2 regions of the Isoptericola sp. Y581 genome follow, and region 2 is predicted to be linked to the other one. Evidence: riboswitches for the same ligand, from Rfam matches in the RefSeq annotation. Region 2 holds a riboswitch; the other holds the start of a gene.
The links. Region 2 has a riboswitch for cyclic di-AMP ahead of AC1C2W_RS01160 (C40 family peptidase). Riboswitches for the same ligand answer to the same signal wherever they lie in the genome.
Positions count from the first base shown of each region.

Region 1: another riboswitch for cyclic di-AMP. It lies ahead of AC1C2W_RS11770 (C40 family peptidase); the one in region 2 lies ahead of AC1C2W_RS01160 (C40 family peptidase).

Region 1 is NZ_JCAIUK010000005.1:272,884-280,028, reverse strand. It holds gene clpB (ATP-dependent chaperone ClpB) at 1-1,171, shown strand, start outside; gene AC1C2W_RS11770 (C40 family peptidase) at 1,292-2,137, opposite strand; cyclic di-AMP (ydaO/yuaA leader) riboswitch at 2,141-2,306, opposite strand; gene AC1C2W_RS11765 (septum formation family protein) at 2,563-3,231, opposite strand; gene AC1C2W_RS11760 (exodeoxyribonuclease III) at 3,282-4,178, opposite strand; gene AC1C2W_RS11755 (MerR family transcriptional regulator) at 4,227-5,042, opposite strand; gene AC1C2W_RS11750 (ScyD/ScyE family protein) at 5,246-6,250, shown strand; gene AC1C2W_RS11745 (VOC family protein) at 6,258-6,770, opposite strand; gene AC1C2W_RS11740 (SDR family NAD(P)-dependent oxidoreductase) at 6,839-7,145, shown strand, end outside.
Region 2 is NZ_JCAIUK010000001.1:236,415-243,559, forward strand. It holds gene AC1C2W_RS01140 (MFS transporter) at 1-1,332, shown strand, start outside; gene AC1C2W_RS01145 (MHYT domain-containing protein) at 1,350-2,156, opposite strand; gene serC (phosphoserine transaminase) at 2,324-3,493, opposite strand; gene AC1C2W_RS01155 (iron-dependent transcriptional repressor DtxR) at 3,638-4,351, shown strand; cyclic di-AMP (ydaO/yuaA leader) riboswitch at 4,481-4,661, shown strand; gene AC1C2W_RS01160 (C40 family peptidase) at 4,663-5,472, shown strand; cyclic di-AMP (ydaO/yuaA leader) riboswitch at 5,687-5,847, shown strand; gene AC1C2W_RS01165 (C40 family peptidase) at 5,849-6,661, shown strand; gene AC1C2W_RS01170 (universal stress protein) at 6,836-7,145, shown strand, end outside.

The DNA of each region.
Region 1 (7,145 bases), on a different contig from region 2:
CCGGCTGCAGCGCGAGGGCGACCTCGAGGGCGCGGCCCGCATCCTGTACGGCGAGATCCCGCAGGTCGAGCGCGAGCTCGACGCGGCCGAGCGCGCCGAGGCGGAGTCGTCGGTCGGGGCTGCCGAGACCGAGGAGCAGGGTTTCGACCAGCTCAACCCGCAAGGTCCGATGATCGCCGACAAGGTCGGCGCGGACGAGATCGCCGAGGTGGTCTCCGCCTGGACCGGCATCCCGGCCGGGCGCATGCTGCAGGGCGAGTCCGAGAAGCTCCTCCACATGGAGGACGTCATCGGCGCGCGGCTCATCGGCCAGAAGGCGGCCGTGCGCATGGTCTCCGACGCGGTGCGGCGCTCGCGGGCCGGCGTCTCCGACCCCGACCGGCCCACCGGGTCGTTCCTCTTCCTCGGCCCCACGGGCGTGGGCAAGACGGAGCTCGCCAAGTCGCTGGCGGACTTCCTGTTCGACGACGAGCGCGCCATGGTGCGCATTGACATGTCGGAGTACTCCGAGAAGCACTCGGTGTCCCGGCTGGTCGGCGCGCCCCCCGGGTACGTCGGCTACGAGGAGGGCGGCCAGCTCACGGAGGCCGTGCGGCGCCGGCCCTACTCCGTCGTCCTGCTGGACGAGGTGGAGAAGGCCCACCCCGAGGTCTTCGACATCCTGCTGCAGGTGCTCGACGACGGCCGCCTCACCGACGGCCAGGGCCGCACCGTCGACTTCCGCAACGTCATCCTGGTGCTGACGTCGAACCTGGGCTCGCAGTTCCTCGTGGACCCGGCCCTGGACGACGCCGCCCGGCGCGAGGCCGTCATGGCGGCCGTGCGCGCGTCGTTCAAGCCGGAGTTCCTCAACCGGCTCGACGACGTGGTGATCTTCGACGCCTTGAGCGTCGAGGAGCTCGGCGAGATCGTCGACCTGCAGGTCGCGGCGTTCGCCCAGCGGCTGGCCGACCGGCGCATCACGGTGGACGTCACGCCCGCCGCGCGGGAGTGGCTGGCGCTCGAGGGGTTCGACCCCGCGTACGGCGCCCGCCCGCTGCGCCGACTGGTGCAGCGCGAGATCGGCGACCGGCTGGCCAAGGAGCTGCTCGCGGGCACGGTGTCCGACGGCAGCACGGTGGTCGTGGACCGGGCGCCCGACGCCGCTGGCCTCGTGGTGACCGTCCTCTGACGCCGAGATAGAGAAGCTGGTTCGCCGAGATAGAGAAGCTCGAAGGACGCCGCGATCTGTCGCGGCGTCCTTCGAGCTTCTCTATCTCGGCGAACCAGCTTGTCTATCTCGGCGAGAAGGTCAGATCGCCTTGCTGCTGACGCGGATGAACTTGGGGCTGCTCTGCCAGATCGAGCGCTTGACCACGCCGACCCCCGGGCGGGCGGCGTCGATCTGCTTGCCGTTGCCGACGTAGATGGCGACGTGCCCGGGGGACCAGATGAGGTCACCGGGCTTGGCCTTGCTCCGCGAGATGACCTTGCCGACGTTCCTCTGGGCGGAGGACGTCCGCGGGAGCTTCTTGCCGATCGCCTTCTTGTACACGTACGAGGTGAGACCGGAGCAGTCGAAGGAGTTCGGGCCGGCGGCGCCGGACACGTAGCGCTTGCCGACCTGCTTCTTGGCGAGCGCCACGACGGACGACCCGGTCTTCTTGGTCACGCCGGTGGTGCGCGACGACTTGTTCGCGAGGTTGTTCGACGTCGGGTAGACGACGATGCGTACCCGGTTCTTGCCCGACTTGTACGTGGACCAGTACGGCTTGAACGTCGACTTGCCGCTGTGCAGCTTCCTGGTCGAGACGACCTTGCCGTTCAGCACCAGCTTGGCGCGACCGGAGACGGCCTTGCCGGCGTGCGTGACCTTCATCGAGAACGCGGGGCGGTACTTGCCCGAGGTCCTGGCGACGGTGTGCTTGGTCGCCTTGAAGACGGTGCGGGGCTTGGTCTTGGCCTTGGCGGTGTGGACGGCGACGGAGCTGACGCTCGCGGACGCCGAGCCGGTCGCGGCGGAGGCGTGGGGGGCGGTGGCGACGAGGCCGCCGCCGGTGAGGGCTGCGGCGAGGCCGAGGGCGACGATGGCGCGCCGGGGGCGGGAGGCCGCCACGGCGACGGTGCCGGGGCGCGCAGGGTCGAGGGTCGTGGGCATGGGTGGACCTCCAGCCTGCGAGATGAGCTGTCGGGTGAGGCCGAGATCGTTGGCCTGCCATCGAAAGATGGCTGAACCCCAAGGCCGGGAGCGTCCGGACCGTGTCGGTCCGGGCGGCCGGCCGGAAGAGATGTGGGTCTCCCGCTGCTGCCGTGAGTTTCGTGGTCACCGGGACGCCGGCAGCACTCGGCTGCGTCCCGGTCGGCCGGCACCTGGAGCAGGCGCCGTCGAAGGACGCTAACCCCGCCGACCCTCCGTGGGCACGTTCCGATAACACCGGGCGTGGTGCGCCCGGCGACGACCTCCCAGCGTCCGCGCAGGACGAGTCCGGACATCACCCTCCGAACCGGGCGCAAGGCCTGGCGCCGAATGTGACGAAGATCACTGTAGCCATCGGCGCCGGGACGTATCAGCGTCGGTGCGGCTCAGGACAGCAGGTCGACGGCGCCGCCGCCCTCCGGCACCGCGAGGCACAGCCCGGCGCGGTCCCCCGCCTCCCACCCCGCCTCGGAGGGCGTCAGGACGACGAACTCCACGCCCTCGACGTCGCGACCGGCGGGCCCGAGCTGCTCCGGCCCGCACACGGCGGAGGTCCGGCGCACCAGGGCGTCCGTGCCCGGCCAGACGGCGTCCGGGGCGGCGTCGGTGCGGCCCACCACCTGCGCGGCGTGGTCCTCCCCGCACGGCACCGCGGTGACCCGGGCGAGGTCGCCGTCCGGCAGGTCGCGCAGGCACGAGCCCAGCACGAGCTGCACGGCGTTCGCCTCCTTCGGGGACGCGACGTCGGGCGGCAGCGGCGCCCACGCCCGGTCGCGCGCTGTCGCGACCCCGAGCGCGAGACCGCCCGCGACCGCGGCGAGCGCGACGACGCCCGCGGCTGCGCGGGTGGCTCGCCGCCGCCCGCGGGCGCGGTCCCCAGGCGAGGGGGTCGGGCGGGACGACGTCGCCGGGAGGGCCCCCGTGGAGCCGCCGGGGAGCGGCGCGTCGGCCAGACCTTCGGCCGGCAGGACGCCGGGCGGGGTCGGCGCCGCAAAGGTCGGGTCCGGCGGGTGCTGACCCACCGCGGCGTCGGGGGTCGACGGGTCTGTGCTCATGGTCTGCTCATCGCGTGCTCACGGCCTGCTCCTGGAGGTCCCGGCCCGCCTCAGGCGGCGTCGGACAGGTCGAGGATCACCGGCACGTGGTCGCTCGCGCCCTTGCCCTTGCGCTCGTCGCGATCGATCGCCACGCCGGTCACGCGACGCCGCACCGCGGGCGAGGCGTACGCGAAGTCGATCCGCAGGCCCTTGTTCCGGGGAAAGGCGAGCTGCTGGTAGTCCCAGTACGTGTAGGTGTGCTCGGCCGGCAGATGCTCGCGCGTCACCTCGGTGTATCCCGCGTCGGCGAAGGCGGCGAACGCCTCCCGCTCGGCGGGGGTGACGTGGGTGTGTCCGGCGAATGCGGCCGGGTCGTAGACGTCCGTGTCGAGCGGGATGACGTTCCAGTCGCCCACGAGAGCGACCTGGGCGTCGGGGTCGGCGGCGAGCCAGCCGCACGCGTCCTCGCGCAGCGTGTCGAGCCACGCGAGCTTGTAGGCGTAGTGCGGGTCGCCGATCGCGCGGCCGTGCGGCACGTACAGCGACCAGACGCGCACGCCGCCGCACGTGGCACCCAGGGCGCGCGCCTCCACGGGCGGCGGGACGTCGAGCAGGGTGGCCGGCACCTCGTCGGGTGTCGCGTCGGGCGCCTCCGCCGGCGCATCGTCGTCCTTGCTCGCGGGGGAGCGCGGCGCCGCGGGCTTGGCGAAGCCGGGCTGCCCGGGGAACGACGTCTCGACGTCGGCGATCCCGACCCGGGATGCGATCGCGACGCCGTTCCATGCCGAGTGCCCGACGTGCGCCACCTCGTACCCCGCGGCCTCGAACGCCGCGATGGGGAACTGCTCGTCGCGGCACTTGGTCTCCTGGATCGCGAGCACGTCCGTGCCGGAGCGTTCCAGGAAAGCGATCACGCGGTCGAGGCGGGCACGGATGGAGTTCACGTTCCAGGTGGCGAGGCGCACGGGCGCCAGGCTACCGGCGGACCGCGGGGGAGCGGGCGGGCCTGTGGATCACTCCCAGGTCGCGGTGTCCGGGTCGACGCCGTGCGCGCGGGCGTTCGCGTCGATCACGTCGCGCAGCCACGCGGTCAGGCCGGGCCGGCGCGAGTCGTGGTTGGCGGCGAAGTCCGGGTCGGCGGCGTACATATGCCCGATGACCACGTGCATGGCGGGCGTGACGTCGAAGTACGCGCCGAGCGACGCACGGTGCCGCTCGGCCGACGCGTCGGCCTCGACTGTGCCCGGCCGCACGCCGCGTCCCATGGCGTCGGCGAGCGCCACGAGCACGGCCTCGGCCTCCGCGCCGACCTCCTGCCATTCCTCCGGGCTGCGCTCGGCCGCTCGTTCCGCGAACTGGGCCCACTGGGCGGTGTCGCCCCAGCGCTCGCGCGCGCCGGCCGCCCACGAGGGCTGCCAATGGTCGCCGAACAGCGTGACCTGCTCCTCGGGAGACAGCAGGACGCCGCGCTCGCGCGCCTCGACCAGCCGGTCGAGGGCGCCGGCCGCCCGCTCCAGGCGGCGCAGGCGCTCGCGCACCAGGTCGCGCTGTCGGCGCAGGGACGCGTCCGCACCCTCGGGCGCGTCGAGCAGCGCGGCGATCTCGTCGAGCGGCACGTCGAGGTCGCGGTACACGACCACGCGGTGCACCCGCGTCAGGTCGGACGCCGTGTACAGCCGGTACCCGGCGGCCGTACGCGCGGACGGGTGGACCAGGCCCACCGCGTCCCAGTGGTGCAGCGCGCGGACGGTGACGCCCGCGGCGCGGGCCGCGACGCCGACGGTGAGGCCGTCGGCGCGGGAACGCTGGTGCGTCGGTCGGGGCGTCATGCCCTCAGTCTCCCCGGCCTCGTCCCCGCGCTCCCGGCCGGCGACGCTTGCCCGCCGCACCGGCCCGTGACGGCGGTGCCCGGCGGGCGTAATGTCGATCGGCGAGGGGGCAGCGCCATCTCCCGACCCGGTACGCGGACGTCATCGGACGCGCCGGGCCCGACCCACAGTTGTGCAACGACGCGCCCATGGGAGGGGTCCCCATGCGTACCCCACGCCGCATCACCGCCATCGTCCTGTCCACGCTCCTCGCGACCACCGCGGCGTCCGCAGCCGTCGCGACCTCACCACGGCCCGGCCCCGGGCACGCCGACCCGGCGCTGCTGGCGTCCGACCTGTCCGGCGGCGGCGGCAGCGCCGTCGGCCCCGACGGCGCCCTCTACGTCACGGAACCGCAGTCGGGGGAGGTCTCCCGGATCGACCGCCGCACCGGTCAGGTCACGACGTTCGCGTCCGGCCTGCCCGAGCAGGTCGAGGGGACGCCGGGCGGTGCGCTCGACGTCGCCTTCCTCGGCCGCACCGCGTACGTCCTCGTGACCCTCGCCGCCGACCCGGACGTCTCCGGCCTCTACCGGGTCGGCCGGTCCGGGTCCGTCACCCCCGTCGCGGACATCGGCGCCTGGTCCGTCGAGCACCCGCCCGAGACCGACTTCTTCGTGCCGACCGGCGTGCAGTTCGGCCTCGAGACGTACCGCGGCGCCTTCCTGGTCACCGACGGCCACCTCAACCGGGTGCTGCGCGTGTCGCCGCGCGGCTCGATCACGGAGGTCCTCACCCTCGGCAACGTCGTCCCCACAGGGCTCGAGACCGTCGGCCGCACCGTACTGGTCGCCCAGGCCGGCCCGGTGCCGCACCTCCCCGCGGACGGGAAGGTCGTGGCGTTCCGGCCCGGGCGCGCCGGCGTGCAGGAGGTCGCCTCCGGCGGCCGGCTGCTCGTCGACGTCGAGAAGGGCCGCAGCGGGCTGTACGCGCTCGCGCAGGGCGTGTTCACGCCGACCAACCCCGAGGGGTCGCCCGCGGACCCGAACACGGGCCAGCTCATGAAGGTCGGGCGGGGCGGCGCCCTGCGCGTCGTCGCGTCCGGCCTGGACCAGCCGACGTCCGTCGAGATCGTCCGCGACACGGCGTACGTCGTCACGCTCACCGGGGAGGTGTGGACGGTCCCCCTGGGGCATGGGCATGGGCACGGGCACGGCGGGGGTCACTGACCCCGGGTCACGCCTCCGGGGCCCCGAAGCCCAGGTCGTCGCGCACGGTCTGGGCCTCCGGGCTGGCGGGGTCCCAGGGGCGGGCGGCGGTCATGACCACCCGGGTGCGCTCGGGGGTCACGACCTCCAGGTCGAGGGTGCCCCACGGCTGTAGCCGCGGGCCGGTGGACGAGCCGGGGGCGACGCGCTCGCAGGCGGCCGCGATCTCGTCGATCTCGCCCTGCACGCAGGAGAAGCTCAGGCTCAGCGGCCCCGGCTCGGCGGCGGGCGCGGCGGGCACGAGCAGCACGTCCTGGAACGCCCAGCGACGCAGGTGCACCACGGTGCCCGGCGCGGCGAAGAACTCGAAGAAGCCTAGGCCGTTCACCCAGAAGTCGGTCGACGCCTCGAGGTCGTCCGTGGGGACGTTGGCGAACATGGGCATGCCGTAGATGCCGCGGAACTGTTCGGGCGGCTGCACACCGGCACCGGGCAGCGGCACCGGGCTGATGCTGAACGCGGGGAAGGTGTTGTCGGTCATGCGGCCAGCGTGCAGCCTCACGCCGCGTCAGGGTCAAGTGTCCCTGCCGGGCCGTCTAGGCTGCCCCCATGGGAACCGCGCTCGTCACCGGCGCCACCGCCGGCCTCGGCCTGGAGTTCGTCTGGCAGCTCGCCACCGCGCGGCATGACGTCGTGCTCGTGGCCCGCGACCGCGACCGGCTCGAACAGCTCGCCACGCAGGTGCGCGCCGCCGCGGGGGTGCGCGTGGAGGTGCTCTCGGCCGACCTGTCCGTGCCCGAGGACCTGGACCGCGTCGCCGCCCGGCTCGCCGTCACCGGCGCGGAGGATGGCGACGACCGGCGCCCGGTGGGCCTGCTCGTCAACAACGCCGGGTTCGCGACGGCGCAGCGGTTCG
Region 2 (7,145 bases):
TACACCAACTACCGCATCTGGTTCGGGGCTGCCCTGGTCGCCAACGTCGGCACCTGGATGCAGCGCGTCGCGCAGGACTGGATCGTCCTCACCGACCTGTCCGACAACTCCGGGGTCGCGGTCGGCATCACCACCGCCCTGCAGTTCGTGCCCTTCCTGCTGCTGTCCCCGTGGGCCGGTGTGCTGGCCGACCGCCTGCCGCGCCGCCGGCTCCTCATGGCCACGCAGGGCGGCATGGGCGTGCTCGCGCTCGGACTCGGCGCGCTCGTGCTCTCCGGGAAGGCGGAGCTCTGGCACGTCTACGTGTTCGCGCTGCTGCTCGGCGTCGTCTCCGCCCTCGACAGCCCCGCCCGCCAGACCTTCGTCGCCGACATGGTGCCGGCCGACAAGCTGTCCAACGCCGTCGGGCTGAACAGCGCGTCGTTCAACGCTGCCCGCCTCATCGGCCCGGGCGTCGCCGGGCTGCTGATCGCTGCCGTCGGAACCGGATGGGTCTTCCTCATCAACGGCGTCACGTTCGCCGCGACGATCATCGCTCTCGGCTACATGCGCGTGCGTGAGCTGCGACCCCAGCCGGCCGCTCCACGGGCCAAGGGGCAGATCATCGAGGGCGTGCGGTACGTGCGCCGGCGCAGCGACATCGTCGTGATCATGGTCGTGATGTTCGTGGTCTCCACGTTCGGCCTGAACTTCCAGCTCACGTCCGCGCTCATGGCGCGCGTCGAGTTCGGCCGGGGTGCGAGCGAGTACGGCATCCTCGGCTCGGTGCTGGCGATCGGGTCGCTGGCGGGGGCGCTTCTCGCGGCCCGACGGGACCGGCCGCGGGTGCGGCTGGTCATCGGGGCCGCCTTCGCGTTCGCCGTCACCACCGGCGTGCTGGGCCTCATGCCCACCTACTCGTCGTTCGTCGTGGCCTGCATCCCCGTCGGCCTGGCGTCGCTCACGATGATGACGGCGGCGAACAGCGCACTCCAGATCTCCACCGACCCCGTGATGCGCGGGCGCGTCATGGCCCTCTACGTGATGATCTTCCAGGGCGCGACGCCGATCGGCGCACCGGTCGTCGGCTGGATCGGCGAGGCCTGGGGGCCACGCTGGTCAATCCTCGTCGGCTCGATCGCCACGTTCCTCGTGGCGTCGGGAGCGACGGTCTGGGCCGTGCGCCGCTGGCACCTGCGGGTGCGCTACCGCGTGCTGAGCCGGCCGCACCTCGAGGTCGTCTACCTCGACCGTGAAGTGCACGGGAGCACGACGAGCGAGGGCGTCACCACCCGGGACGGCGTGCGGCGCGAGCTGACCCGCGCCGACGCCGAGCGGGTGGCCTCGGCCTGACCGTCGGTGTCGCGCCGTCAGTGTCGCGGACCGGCCGTCTCGTGCCGGGACGCGTGGCGGGTGACCGGCTCGCCGCGGGCGCCGCGCGACCGGCGGCGCTGCCTGGCCTCGAACTCCTGCTGGTCGCGCATCTCGGACTCCGTGGGCCACATGACCACCACGAAGATCAGGGCCACGGTCAGTGCCACGATGCCGAAGATCAGCGGGCCGAGCAGGTCGATCGCGCTGGTGCCCCCCGGGGCCTCCCCGCCTTTGCCGGTGACGGTGAGCGCGGCCATGCCGGTGTAGTGCATGCCGCTGACCGCGAGGCCCATGATGAGGGCGGCCCCCGTCGTCGCGCGGGCGCCGCGCACGTGCGTGCACAACCACAGCGCCACGGTCGCGGCCACGATCGCGATGAGCACCGACGCCGCCACGATCGGCAGCGAGAACTGCAGGTGCCCGGTCATCTCCATGGCGGCCATGCCCATGTAGTGCATCGCCGCGACGCCCAGCCCGGCCACGATGCCGCCCGGGATCAGCCACAGCGGCCGGTTGCCGCCGAACCCGACGAGGAACAGCCCGATCGCGACCACTGCTATCGCGACGAGGGCACTGACGACGGTGCGTGGCACGTCGTACTGGATCGGCATCCCTGTGACGGTGAAGCCGAGCATCGCGACGAAGTGCATGACCCAGACGCCCGTGCCGCCGATCGCGAGCGCGCCCACGAGCAGCCAGACGGATCGGGACTTCGCGTCCTTCGCCACGCGAGCGCGGGACGTCGCGGACAAGCCGGTGGCCGCTCCCACGGTCGACGCGACGTACGCCAGCACAGGGGTCATGACCCCGTAGGTGAAATGGTGCATCTCAGGCAGTACGATCCTTGGCCTCCTCGTCCGTTTTGTGACGAGGCGGCACGTTATCAGTTCGTGACCTAGAGGGTGAAACGTGGGTGCTGACCAGCGACGATGCAACCCGTCCGCAGAGGGTCTCGCGCCGTGTGGCGGCCTCAGCCGAGGTGCTCGACCACGTGGTCGACGCAGGCGGTGAGGGCGCGCACGTCGTCCGGCTCGACGGCGGGGAAGACGCCGACCCGCAGCTGGTTGCGGCCGAGCTTGCGGTAGGGGAACACGTCCAGGATGCCGTTCTCCCGCAGCACCCGGATCACGGCAACGGCGTCGATCGCGTCGTCGAGGTCGATGGTCGCGACGACGGTCGAGCGCTCCGCGGGGTCGGCGACGAACGGCGTCGCCCAGTCCCGCGCTCCGGCCCAGTCGTACAGCACGCCCGCGGACTCGGCGCACCGCGCTGTCGACCATGCGAGCCCGCCCCGGCCCAGCAGCCACTCGACCTGCTCGGCGAGCAGCACGAGCGTCGAGACGGCGGGCGTGTTGAGGGTCTGGTCGGCGCGGGAGTTGGTGAGGGCGGTGGTCAGCGAGAGGAACTCGGGCACCCAGCGGCCGCTCTCTCGCCCGGCGGTCGCCTCCACCTCCTCGGCGCGCTCCACCGCGGCGGGCGAGCAGACCGCGAGCCACAGGCCGCCCTCGGCCGCGAAGACCTTCTGCGGGCCGAAGTAGTAGACGTCCGTGTCGCCGACGTCGACGGGCAGCCCGCCCGCGCCCGACGTCGCGTCGACGAGCAGCAGGGCCCCGGCGGAGCGCGCGTCCTGCACCTGTCGCACCGGCGCCATCGCGCCTGTCGAGGTCTCGTTGTGCGGGGTCGCGTAGACGTCCACGCCCTCGGCCGTTCCTCTCGACGTGGCGAGACGTGCGACCGTGCCGGGCGCGGCCTCGACGACCTGCGAGGTCTCGAGGAAGGGGGCGCCGCGGGTGCTGGCCGCGAACTTGCCGCCGAACTCGCCGAAGACGGCGTGCTGGGCGCGCCGGCGCACCAGGCTCGCCGTCGCGACGTCCCAGAACGCCGTCGCACCGCCGTTGCCGAGCGCCACCTCGTACCCGTCGGGCAGGTCGAAGAGCTCGGCCACGCCTCGCCGCACGCGGCGCACCAGGTCCTTGACCGGCGGCTGGCGGTGCGACGTGCCGAGCAGCGGCGATGCCGGGTCGCCGGCCGCGGCGAGCGCGGCCACCTGCGCGGCGCGCACCTTGGACGGGCCGGAGCCGAAGCGCCCGTCCGCGGGCAGCAGCGACGAGGGGATGGTGTGGGTCGGCACGGCGGGCATCGAGTCTCCGGTTCCGGGCGGGAGGCGGGTTGTCGGTGGGACAGGGCAGGATGGCGCGGGGCACGCGCACGACGGCGCCACGCGCGACCCGCCTGCGCCCACGCGTGCGAATAGACTAGGCCGCGCCGAACGACAGGAGCTGACGTGACCGACCTGATCGACACCACGGAGATGTACCTCAAGACGATCTACGAGCTCGGTGAGGAGGGCATCCCGCCGCTCCGTGCCCGGATCGCGGAACGCCTGGGGCACTCGGGGCCCACGGTGTCGCAGACGGTCGCACGCATGGAGCGCGACGGGCTCGTCGTCGTCACCGGCGACCGGCACCTCGAGCTCACCGAGGCGGGCCAGGCCAAGGCCACCCGGGTGATGCGCAAGCACCGGCTCGCGGAGCGGCTGCTCACCGACGTCATCAAGCTCGACTGGGAGCAGGTGCACACGGAGGCGTGCCGCTGGGAGCACGTCATGAGCGACCTCGTCGAGAAGCGCCTCGTGACACTGCTCGACCACCCACACATCGACCCGTACGGCAACCCGATCCCGGGGCTGTCGGAGCTGGGGGAGCAGTACCAGGACGTCCCGTTCCTCGAGGGCGTGCAGTCCCTGCCGGCGGTGCTCGCGGCCGGCCGGCCCGGGGAGGCCGGCGACGGCCTGGACCTGGTGCTGCAGCGGATCGCCGAGCCGCTGCAGGTGGACATCGAGCTGCTGGCGCGGCTCTCCGAGTCGGGGCTCGTGCCGGGGGCGCAGATCACGGCGCGCACGGCGGGGGACGATGTCACGGTCGAGGTCGAGGGTTCCAACATCGTGCTGGAGCTCCCGGAGGAGCTGGCCAAGCACCTGTTCGTCGCGAGCCGCTGACCAGGGCGTGGACCGCCGAATCGGGTCGGCACGCCACTTCGTGACTGCAGCGTGACATCGCCGGGGTCATCCGGTACGGTCGTGGTCGCTCGCCGGAGTTATCCAGCGGGCGCTCGACCGGACGCCGAACCCTGCCACCGGCCGAGCTCCACGGACATCCGCACGGCAGGAGCGGGGGACCCACTTCCGGGCGTCGATCATGACGCCCTCGGGGTGAAGCCGAACGGATCCGATGACCGGGTCCGGGCGGCCGGGTGTTTCTCCCACCCGAACCCGACAGCTGACCTCGCAGGCGATGGAGAGGTAGACACGTGACCGCACGTACGACTCGCGGCCGGCATCACGCCGCCCGACGTCCGATTGCCCTGGCCGCCCCGAACGGCGCCGGCGCTCGCCGTGCGGCCGTCGTCGCAGCCGCCGGTGGCCTCCTGGTCTCGACCTTCGCCGGCGCGGGCGCCGCGCAGGCCGCCCCGGTCGACCACGACGCCGCCAACAAGCTCAGCACCGTCGACCTCGGCGCGCTGACCGACCAGGCACGAGAGGCCCTCGAAGCCGCGCCCGTCGTCACCGTCGACGCCAAGGCGAAGGTCGACGTCGAGAAGGTCACCAAGCAGGTCATCTCCGGGGCCGAGATCACGCCGGCGCCCGTGCCGGAGCCCGTCGTCGAGGAGGTCGTGGCAGACACGACCGCGTCCGACGAGGCGACCGGTTCCACCACGGATTCCACCACGGAGGCCGCCGCATCCCGTTCCGAGGAGCGCACCGCCGTCGAGGCGCCGGCCTCGGCGAACGGTTCGTCGGTCGTCTCGATCGCGATGCGCTATGTGGGCGTCCCCTACGTCACGGGCGGCAGCAGCCCGTCGGGCTTCGACTGCTCCGGCCTGACGCAGTATGTCTTCGCGCAGGTGGGCATCGGCCTGCCGCGCACGGCGTCGGCCCAGCGCTCCGCCGGCACGGTCGTCTCGGCCTCCGAGGCACAGGCGGGCGACCTCATCTGGACGCCGGGCCACGTCGCGATCTACGCCGGCGGCGGCATGCAGATCGACGCCCCGAAGCCGGGCGACGTCGTGAAGTACCGGGCGATCTGGCAGTCGAACCCCACGTTCATCCGCGTCGGCTGAGTCCGTCCGTCGCGTTCCGACCATGCCCCGTCGCGCACCAGCGCGGCGGGGCGTCGTCGTGTCTGGGAACCCTCTGACCTACACGGACATTGTGTGACGCGCCTCATCCACAGGGGCCCGTGATCGGAACGTGACATCGCCGTCTGCGTCCGCTACAGTTCAACCACTCGGCGGTCATCTGTCGAGTCTCGACCGGAACGCCGAGCCCTGCCGCCGGTCGAGGACCTTGAACCCATGGCAGGGGCGGGGGACCCACTTCCGGGCACCAGACACGGTGTCCTCGGGGTGAAGCCGCACGGATCTTGATTCGTGCGGCCGGGTGATTTCTCCCACCCGAACCCGACAGCTGACTTCGTAGGCGACAGGAGAGGGAAACGTGAACGCACGTACCACGCGCGCCCGGCACCGTGCCGCGCGCCGTCCGTTCGACGGGCTGGTCCAGAGCGTCAGCTCTTCGACGACCGGCCGTCGTGCCGCCGTCGCCGCAGCTGCCGGTGGTCTGCTCGTCTCGACCTTCGCCAGCGCGAGTGCTGCGCAGGCGGCTCCGGTCGACCATGACACGTCCAAGAAGCTCAGCACCGTCGATCTGGGCGCCCTGAGCGACCAGGCCCGTGAGGCCCTCGAGGCCGCGCCCGTCGTCACCGTCGAGGCGAAGGCCAAGGTCGACGTCGAGACCGTCAGCAAGAAGGCCATCTCCGGGGCCAAGATCACCCCGGCACCCCAGCCGGAGCCGGAGCCGGAGCCCGTCGTCGAGGAACGCGCCGCGACGGAGACCGTGTCGCGGTCGTCCGAGCGCACCGAGGCACCGGCGGCTGAGCCGGAGGCGGAGACGTCCTCGAGTTCGTCGCTCGGCGAGCAGGCGGTGTCGATCGCCAAGCGCTACATCGGTACCCCGTACGTCGTCGGCGGGTCCAGCCCGTCCGGCTTCGACTGCTCGGGCCTCACCTCCTACGTCTACAGCCAGCTCGGCGTCGACCTGCCCCGCACGTCGTCCGACCAGCGCTACGCCGGAACGCAGATCTCGGCCTCCGAGCTGCGTGCGGGCGACCTCATCTGGAGCCCGGGCCACATCGGCATCTACGCGGGTGACGGAATGGTCGTCGAGGCCTCGCGCCCCATCGGTTGGGAGACGGGCTACCACTCGATGTGGCAGTCCGAGTCGGAGTCCGTGTACCTGCGGGTGCTCTGACGGCTCGCGGCGTGCGCCGCACACCAGCGCCCCGACCCCCGGTGCTCCATGAGCCCGGGGGTCGGGTGTTTCTCCCGCGCTTTGCTGTCCCTTGCGCCATCCTTTCGCTAGGCTTGAACGAGCCACCCTCGACGACGAGGGCGGGGCTCCTCGCCAGCGGACAGGAGGCGCAAGATGACACGGCCTGAGGTCGTCCTGGTAGGTGTCGATGGTTCTGCAGCCAGCCTGCATGCCCTCGACTGGGCCGCCGCGTACGCGCGGCGCGTGGGGTGGGGGCTGCACGTGGTGTGTAGCTACTCGTTGCCGTCGTTCACGGCGGCGTCGCTCGACGGCGGATATGCGGCGCTCGACGACACGGCGATCCAGGAGGGGGCCAAGGCGGTGCTCGCCGAGGCCGAGGAACGTGTCGCCGCGGCCGGCGTGCCGGTGACGGGCACGGTCGCGACCGGGGACGCCGCGGGAGTGCTGGTCGAGATGTCCCGCG